2 linked regions of the Lysinibacter sp. HNR genome follow. The protein of the gene in region 2 interacts with the protein of the main gene of each other region in a pairwise test. Links are inferred from orthologs where the notes say so. Each region holds a gene or a part of one and is shown on either strand. Other genes may lie near its edges.

Evidence for each region.
Region 1: the proteins of FrondiHNR_RS10775 (region 2) and ndk interact in binary tests that used the Escherichia coli proteins (3 or more experiments, as listed by UniProt). The link is inferred for Lysinibacter sp. HNR from one-to-one orthologs.

Annotation. Positions count from the first base shown.
Region 1 is NZ_CP121684.1:1,591,687-1,594,513, forward strand. It holds ndk (nucleoside-diphosphate kinase), read right to left. Parts: upstream 1,709-2,827; coding sequence 1,292-1,708; downstream 1-1,291. Other genes in the region: FrondiHNR_RS07195 (Rne/Rng family ribonuclease), read right to left, coding at 1-327; FrondiHNR_RS07200 (vitamin K epoxide reductase family protein), read left to right, coding at 616-1,218; FrondiHNR_RS07210 (DUF4233 domain-containing protein), read right to left, coding at 1,767-2,174; FrondiHNR_RS07215 (folylpolyglutamate synthase/dihydrofolate synthase family protein), read right to left, coding at 2,171-2,827. UniProt on the Escherichia coli protein: Major role in the synthesis of nucleoside triphosphates other than ATP. The ATP gamma phosphate is transferred to the NDP beta phosphate via a ping-pong mechanism, using a phosphorylated active-site intermediate.
Region 2 is NZ_CP121684.1:2,351,063-2,357,242, forward strand. What follows is about bases 1,637-4,380. They hold FrondiHNR_RS10775 (uracil-DNA glycosylase), read right to left. Parts: upstream 3,485-4,380; coding sequence 2,789-3,484; downstream 1,637-2,788. Other genes in these bases: FrondiHNR_RS10765 (ATP-binding cassette domain-containing protein), read left to right, coding at 1,637-2,019; FrondiHNR_RS10770 (hypothetical protein), read left to right, coding at 2,016-2,774; FrondiHNR_RS10780 (Type 1 glutamine amidotransferase-like domain-containing protein), read right to left, coding at 3,488-4,234; FrondiHNR_RS10785 (DnaJ domain-containing protein), read right to left, coding at 4,367-4,380. Also shown: FrondiHNR_RS10755 (hypothetical protein), read right to left, coding at 1-268; FrondiHNR_RS10760 (hypothetical protein), read right to left, coding at 265-771; more of FrondiHNR_RS10765, read left to right, coding at 1,075-1,636; more of FrondiHNR_RS10785, read right to left, coding at 4,381-5,323; FrondiHNR_RS10790 (bifunctional o-acetylhomoserine/o-acetylserine sulfhydrylase), read left to right, coding at 5,528-6,180. UniProt on the Escherichia coli protein: Excises uracil residues from the DNA which can arise as a result of misincorporation of dUMP residues by DNA polymerase or due to deamination of cytosine.

The sequences.
Region 1 (2,827 bases), 760 kb from region 2 along the record:
GGTAAGCACCCGCGTAGCGAGAAATCGTTCTGCGGGGGTGAGTTCCACGGGTGCGGGGGGCGTTGAAGCCGCAACGATCTGCGTCTCCGGCGTTTTTGATTCCGACGCGGCAGATCCTGCGCTGAGAGAACCCTGAGATTCAGAACCTTGTACGGAGGTGTCCCCCTCTATCTGGCTTGATTCTGGACTCTCAGTTTTTTCGGAGGTTGTATTCACTAGCAATCCAAGCGAAATGTCATCCCCCGAGCCGCTAAAAACTGAATCAATGGCCGGGGTACCGCCTGCCGTATTATTGAGATGCTTATTATCTATATCTTTTTCCACCATTTTTACGGTGCACTCCTCCGCCAAACCCCAATATATTCGGGGCTTCAGCCACTTAACGTGGGATGCTAATTCAGCACGCCACTAACTCTTGTGTAGCACGATCAGATAATTTTCTGCATCGCGCCCAGACCCTCATGGTCTATATGAAATGGACAGATTTTCCTGTCGCAAAGCTTTTAAACAACGCCTAAGCCGCTTAGTAGCTATAAGCCATTACATCCATTATGCCACGAAATGAGATATCAAGCTCGCGTTTTCGAGAGGGATACACGGTATAGAATTATTTATATGATCAGAACCCGGCGTTCCCTTGGCTTTGCGCTGCTCACAATAGTTGCCGGAGTCGTTGGATGGTTTGCGTCTTTTGAACTCCTAAACGAGCGCATAAAGACCCTTATTGACCCCACCTATACCCCAATGTGTGACTTCAGCGTCCTCGTGTCCTGCGGGCCAAATATGGCTTCGGCTCAGGGATCCACATTTGGGTTTCCAAACCCAATTCTCGGGGTCACCATGTTTGTCGCCCCCCTTGTCGTTGGAGTTTCGATCCTTGCGGGAGCACAGTTTGCTCACTGGTTCTGGAGATTGTATCTCCTTGGGGTCACTTTTGCCATCAGCTTTGTTATCTGGCTCATCAGCACCAGCGTTTACGTTCTGGGAACGCTCTGCCCCTGGTGCATGGTGGTGTGGGTCGTGACCATTCCCCTCTTCTGGTACACCCTGCTCTACACGGCCAAAGAGGGCCACCTCTGGCTACCTGAAGGCGCGCGTAAGAAAGCAGAAACACTCTACTCATGGAGTTGGGTTCTTGTACTGGCCAGCTACCTGACAGTTGCAGTAATCGCGCAGGTCACCCTTGACTGGGTTACAGAACTGATCCGCGCTTTCTAAGCCAGGACACGCTTCGGGCTGGTGCGGCTTCCTGCGGCAACGCACCAGCCCTTTTTAGTTTTATTCGTAGAGACTAGGAAAACCACAGGGTAAGTTCTCGAGCAGCGCTCTCGGGAGAGTCGGAACCGTGAACCAGGTTCTGCTGAACCCTGGCTCCCCAATCACGCCCCAGGTCGCCACGGATTGTTCCCGGTGCCGCTGTTGTTGGGTCAGTGGTGCCAGCAAGGACACGAAACCCTTCGATGACACGGTTTCCAGCCACACGAAGAGCCACCGTTGGACCGCTTTCCATAAATTCGATCAGGGGCTCGAAAAAAGGTTTTCCTTCGTGCTCAGCGTAGTGCTGACTAAGCAGCTCACGGTCAGCCTGAACCATACGAATGTCTACAAGCGAGTACCCTTTTGCCTCAATTCGGCGCAAGATTTCGCCCGTGAGGTTGCGGGCCACCCCGTCGGGCTTGACCAGTACGAGCGTTTCTTCAACCAGCATCCATTCTCTCCTTTAGTTGTTTGTGTATCTTCATGAGCGATGTGTCAAAATAGTGCCCCTAGATGAGGCGGTTTCTTTCATCAAGCTTATTTCCCATATAGATGCAATAGATCCACAGAGCGGCAAACATTCCGCCCACGATAAACATCACCGGGACAAGGAACCCAGAAAGCAGGAGAGCAACCTGCACAAACCAACCGAGCCAGTACCCCACCGGATAACGCAAAAGAGCGATGGCCGCTATCGCGATCAGGCACAGCACTCCTCCCCCGTACAGGCCAAGCTCTCGAGGCTCTACCGCGGAGAGACCAAAAACTGTGAGTCCTCCGAGAAAAATAATGAGCAACTGAAACCCCAGGGCAATCGATGCCAAGCTTCGTTTAACCGAGCGCGCTGCGGGTGAGGAAGGTGCCGTCTCCCCTTGGGTCTCAGAGTTACCTCCTGAAGGATATTCCGGTTGTGTCATAGTAACGACCATCCACCCTCACGTGCGAAGGTCATAACCTCACCGATCAGCACAATAGAACCCGCAACAATAACACCACGAGACTCGCCCTGCTCGGCCCACCCCCTGGCCTGTTCAATCGCGTCTCCGAGATTATCTTCAGGGATGATCTCCGCCTCGGGAAGAGCTAGGCGCACGATCTGCGCAAGATCGTCGGTCGCACGCGAACGGTTCGACGACGATTGAGTAACAAAGATCGTATTGCTGATCTTGCTCAGCTCAGCAATAACGCCAACCGAATCTTTGTCGTTCAGAGAGCCAAAAACAAGAGCCACCTCGTCAAAGGCAAAAAAAGATTTTACGGCAGAAACCAAGGCACGGGCTCCGTGAGGATTATGCGCCGCATCAATATAGACGGGAGGGGTTGCACCCACAAGCTGCAATCTGCCGGGTATGGTCACCTGACCATAGCCCTCCTCAAGCACTTCTTCAGCTAAAACACGTTTTCCGGTAAAGGCCTCAACGGCCGCCAGCGCAACAGCGGCGTTCTGAGCCTGGTGCTCTCCGTACAGGGGCAACATTACGCTGTCGTACCTGGTACCGGAAGAGCCACGGAGGGTAACAACCTGCCCTCCCACCCCCATAACAGAGTGATCGATCGCAAACTCCACACC
Region 2 (6,180 bases):
CCAATCGAGAACCGTGAGGGTTGAGATGAGTTGTCATAAAAGCCACATCGTAATGTGTCAATCTACTAGCCCCCTCCTCCATTTTCAGCCACTCCTCAAAGATCAGAGCAGATACCCCGTTATAGACTCCGTAGGGAGCGGTGTCATCGCCCGTGCCAGGGCCCTGATAACCAGGAAAAAACGCCCAGTTCTCATGCCAGTCTCTCCCTGCACCACCGTGCACACAGTGCGCAGCAGTGGCCACAAGACGCTTTGAGAGGCTGTTCATAGCCGATGCCGAGCAAGAATAATTTTTTTAGTCTTGGGGTCCCTGAAGAACACTTTCCCGTTTGTCCGTGAGAAGTCCGCGGAGGGCGCTGTTCCCGGCTTGACCGCCGCCTTTCCGATAAGCGGCTCGATAGCCGCATCCCCGTCAGAAGCCCTCGGTGCAGCATAGTCGTTCTCTGGGACTTTCGCTTCCTCGCCCACGGTCTCGACACTCACCGGGGACTCTAGCGGTATAGCACTGTCCATACGTTCCGGAGTCCAATACTCAAGAACACGGGGATCACCCCCCATCTGATCGAGTTCTTCCGGGCTGTACTCATGCGCAGAAAGACCGTCCTGCCCCTCAGAGGTCACCGGCATTCGCGCCGAAATTAAACCCTCAGCGGGCTGAGGTTGAGAGTCACCAACCTTTGCACTCGTCGGCGCCGCACCAAAAATACTTGTGGACGCTATGATGCCCACAATCAAACTACCGAGAACCATTTTGCGCTTGTAACCACTCATTAAAGACTTCCTTATCGTTATTACCAAAAGGGATACCGCGGTCTTTTTTGCAATGACCGCAATGAATTGGCAGCGCTACCTCAGGTCACATAGATAACCATACTCAATATCAATATACACTCAAATAATAACCATTGTCACTAAACAAATACAAGCTAATCAACGAAACCTTTTTAGTGAGATACACAAAGAATCTTCTCCAGTAAGTTCGCCTCGCAATAGCTGCGAAGCGGACATATCTTCAGCCTCCAGGCTGCGCTATCCTTGAGGAGTCCAGATTTCCGCGTACGTGAAAGAGAATCCGTGACAGGCCTGAGTATCCAGACCCACACACTCGGGGTCACCTACGGCTCACGGTACAGCACCAAGATTGCGCTCACCGACGCCACCCTCGACCTCAGCCCAAATACCATCTGTGGAGTTGTTGGCCACGCCGGAACGGGTAAGAGCACGCTACTCTCGGTACTGGCCGGGTTTCAGCGCCCCACGCACGGGCAGGTCAAGATTCACGGGGAAGACCCTTTTGATAGCTCACGTCTCGCCCCACGCATTCACCTGGTACGCGGCCCGGAAGATCTCGTGCGCGAGAAAAGGACGCTCGACAGTGTTCGCCTCATGGCGCAGCTGCGCCCCTCATTTGACTCACACTATGCGCTTGCGCTCATGGATAGTTTTGGCATCGACGCACGCAAAAAGATGATGCGGCTGACCCTCAAACAGCGCTTTACCGCCTCGCTCCTCCTCGGGCTTGCCAGCAGGGCACCCGTGACTCTCTTCGACGAGGTTTACCGGGGGCTGGACACCTCCACAGGCGACCTCTTCTACACCGAACTTCAGCGGGACTACGCCGCGCACCCCAGAACCGTTGTACTTGCGGGCGCCCTCGATAACAGGGCCGAACAGCTCTGCACCAGCATTACCCTCCTGCATAAAAACCGCATACTCCTCAGCGAAGACATCGGCACACTACGGGAAAGGGCAAGCACCTTTGTAGGGTCAAGAACCGCCGTTAACGAGATCACCGAGCGGATTCCTCAGGAAGCCATCATGGCCCGTCAGCACAAGGGAGATTCATACTCCGTCACCGTTCTTGGCTCTATCAGCGTTGAGACGAGCATCCGCGCAAAGCGAATAGGACTCACCCGCACAGCGGTGCCGCTCTCTCGCATCATCACCCGTCTCACTGACCAGCCCACTCCCACGAACCAGCGCACCCACCAGGCCAAAACTCGGGGAGAGAAGCCGTGAACACAACCTCCCGACACTCCACTCCAACACCAACACCCGTGAGCGTCGCCCGCCGCCTCACACTGGGCGCAAGCTGGCCACTCCTCGCCGGGTTCTGGCTTACCTATGCCCTCCTCATCATTGTTCTGGAGGTTATGTCCATCGATCAGTTGAGCGGTGAATACTCGCTCGTCTCCCTCACCCGCAGTGCAACCGTCTGGTTTCCCCTTGTTCTGAGCCTCATCACGAGCATCCGAGCTTTTGTGCCCCTCCTGGTTGCAGGGGGCACACGCAAGTCTTATATCAGGGCGACTCTTTTGACCCTCGCCACTACAACCCTGGTGAACACCGCCGCGCTGCTCACACTGCTTGCGCTCGAAGTCGCGCTCGTGTCGAGTAGGTCGGGCATCGTTCCGCATCTCAACGACCAGCCCCTCAACATTTCCCCGGATCAGATGAGTTCCTACCTGATCACGGGATTTATGACATTCCCCGGCTTCCTCGGCGCGGGGGTGAGCGGCCTTCTCCTGGGAGCCATCATCCTGCGGTGGGGGAGAACCTGGCAAACCTGGCTCAGCGCACCCCTCTGTCTCCTGCCGGTCATCCTAAGCTTTCTCTTGAATACAGGCTTTGCGCAAAACTACTGGATTATTGCGGTTATCCTTGCATTTCTGGTCTCCGGGCTCGGAATGCTCCGCTACGCCAAGATCATCGGCAATACACCGATCAGGCCCCTCGCGATTCGCCCAAAAAACGAGAGATTCCCTCCCGCTTAGGCACCGCCACCGGCCTAATCGTCACTCAGCGCCCAGTTCACCGGGTCCACCCCCAACGCCTCAAGATGGGCGTTAACCCGACTAAAAGGTTTGGACCCGAAGAACCCTCGCGAGGCGGATAACGGCGACGGGTGGGCACTCTCGATCACTGGGGTGTTACCCAGCATCGGGATAAGAGAGGCCGCATCCCGCCCCCAGAGTAGCGCCACAAGCGGCCGGTTACGCTGCACCAGAACACGGATGGCGTGCTCGGTTACGGCCTCCCACCCCTTCTTGCGATGCGAGGCTGCCTGCCCCGGCTGCACGGTGAGAACCCTGTTGAGGAGCATCACTCCGGACTCACTCCACTCGGTGAGGTCGCCGTGAGCGGGGGTGCTAATCCCCAGGTCATCTCGCATTTCTTGATAAATGTTGTTGAGGCTGCGCGGCACCGGCCTCACATGACGATCCACCGCAAAGGAAAGACCGATCGGATGTCCCGGCGTGGGGTAGGGATCCTGCCCCACGATCAGAACCTTCACCTCGGAAAGCGGATAGCTAAACGCCCGCAAAATCTTGTCACCCGCCGGAAGATAGTCACGCCCCTGCGCCCTCTCCCGACGCAGAAAATCGCCCATAGCAGCAATCTGTGAGCCAACGGGTTCGAGCGCCTGCGCCCAATCGGGCGTAATAAATCCGGCATCCGCTAGTTGGGGAAGCGTCATGGGCATTGACTACACTCCTAAGCTTGAGACGAGAACGCCCCTGTCACTCTGCTGTACACGCCACACGCTACCATCACCGATAACACGCAGGGCACCCTGACCCACCACCAGCGCGGTATTTTCATCAATCGCGATTCCCGTCTCCATCAGACCGGCTTCCACCGAGGCAATCAGGCGGGTGAGAGTCCCCCACTGCGCGGCGTGAACGTCAACCGTAATATCGATCAGCCCGATGCCCTGAGCCACGCTCACCTCATCAAGACCCTCCGCAAAACGCTGTGACACAACGGGAACACCACCGATTCGCCAGCCCCCAATCATCGCGGCCTCTGCAGCCAATTGGGCACCGGCGGAAAATCCCAGGTACGGTACACCGTCGGAGACCAGCGCACGTATCTGTTCCACCCCCGAATGAAGCGCCTTTCGGTACGCGGGAGTGAGCCCTCCGGCCACAACAACCGCATCAACATCTTCTAAAAGGTCAACCGCTACGGCCTCGCCCTCGGCGACCAAAACAGAGATGAAACGGGCATCGGGCAACTTCGCATCAGACACCGCTTGACGAAGGATGCCCTCCAGGTGCCGCACCCGATTCTCGGCATCACCCTCGTGCACGATAATCATGGCTATGCGGGGACCCAGAGCCCGCTCCCGGAAGGCGGCAACCTGCGCAGCCTCCCCCACAAACTCCGCGACAGCGTCGGAGGCACCTCCGAACTCTCTCATCTCGCTGCTACCCACCAAGAAAATGCTCACCCGATCACCTTACTATTGTTGCCCGTGCCATCCGACTTTGTTTTCCCGCGTGAGCCGCCATAGTATCCCTACCCGCTCCCGGACATTCGCCACCGGGAACCCCAAGCGCGCACCACCACAAACGCACCAGTCTCACCTCTGCGTGTGCCGTATCCCCTGTCGAAGCCGGGCACGATACTCGTACAAACGGCTCAAGCCGGTGCGCTCCACACCGCCCAAACCCTCACGCATGAGCTGAGGCAGCACGGATTTCCGCACCACAACCCCCGCGGGATTCAGTCCCCGGGTGGCTTCGGCGGCAACACCGGGCAGAGCCGAGTCGGGTACCACAACAACCACAGCGGTAAACGTTATCCCCAACTCCCGGGCGAGACGCCGCGTGTTTTTTGCAAGCGACGCCACAACCCTTTCGTTATCGTCAAGTCCCTCACCCCGCAACTCGTCACGCACCAGCCGCACCTCACTCCCCCAGTCCCGCGAGTCCATCGCAAAAATACCGGAAGGACCCAACACCACGTGATCAATCACGCCACTACCCGCGGCAACGTCGTGCCAGACGGTAAATCCCATTCCCAAAGCGGACAGCACCTGTGCGGTGCCCTCGGCCGCCTGAGCGCTCGCGAAGAGGCGGCGCGCACGCAGCGGTGCCGACCGGATCACCTGCGACTCATAGACAGACTCCTCGGTAAGCTCATACCCTAGGCGACGGGCCAGCAGGTTTCCCTCCTCCGTTTCCGCCCACCGAAGCATCCACGAGGTGTATCGAAAGTAACCCTCCCCAGCGGGGAAACCGAATGAGCGTGCGCGTAACCCCTCCGCCCCGCCGGACTCCCGTGACGCGGCACGCTCCGTAGCGAAGCCAAGACCGCTATCGTAAGCCCTGCGACTCTGCTCGTCCCCCACCAGCCGCCACGCCGCCTGAACCGCGCGAAACCGTTCTGCCGAGCCCCCAACATCCGGATGCGTTGTCCTGAGAGCCACACGATAGGCGCGCCGCAATTCCTCGGCTGAGGCCGTGGCCAGAACCCCCAGCACCTCGTACGGTGTTGCGGAAGCGGCATCGGTTATCGTGTTCCGATGCTCTTCCATAGCTTCCTTTCCGGGCTCAGTTGCGTGTATCCCTATCTATCGTTTCACACCATCGTTCAAAATTTTGGAGTAGCATCCACCTCGTTAGCGCAAAACGGCACTGTTTCCTTATTACCCCGTGTGTCTTTAGCTTTTGCAACGATCGAGGGGAAAACATAAGCTCAACACGAAACACCACCTAATATTTACCGCAAGGACCTGAACATGACCGATCAGCCCAACTGGAACTTTGAGACCAAACAGATACACTCCGGCGCAAAGCCCGACCCCACCACCAATGCACGGGCGACACCGATCTATCAGACCACCTCGTACGTCTTTAACGACTCGGATCACGCAAAGAACCTCTTTGCGCTCGCCGAAGCGGGAAATATCTACACCCGCATTCAAAACCCCACACAAAACGTCGTGGAGGAGCGAGTCACCGCACTTGAGGGTGGCAGCGGGGCTCTGCTTGTAGCTTCGGGGCAGGCCGCCGAAACCTATGCGGTTCTGAATATCGCCCGGGCGGGTGACCACATCGTCTCCTCCAGTTCAATCTACGGTGGTACCTACAACCTTTTTAAATACACTCTTGCCCGGCTGGGTATCGAGGCCACTTTTGTGGAGAACCAGGATGATGCAGACGAGTGGCGTCGAGCAATCCGCCCCAACACCAAGCTTTTCTTTGCAGAAACAATCGGAAACCCCAAGATCAATATTCTTGATATCGAGAAGGTCGCTCGGGTGGCACACTCTGCGGGCCTTCCCCTCATCGTAGACAACACCATCGCAACCCCCTACCTCATTCGCCCGCTTGAGCACGGCGCCGACATCGTGGTCCATTCCGCCACCAAGTTCCTCGGCGGTCATGGAAC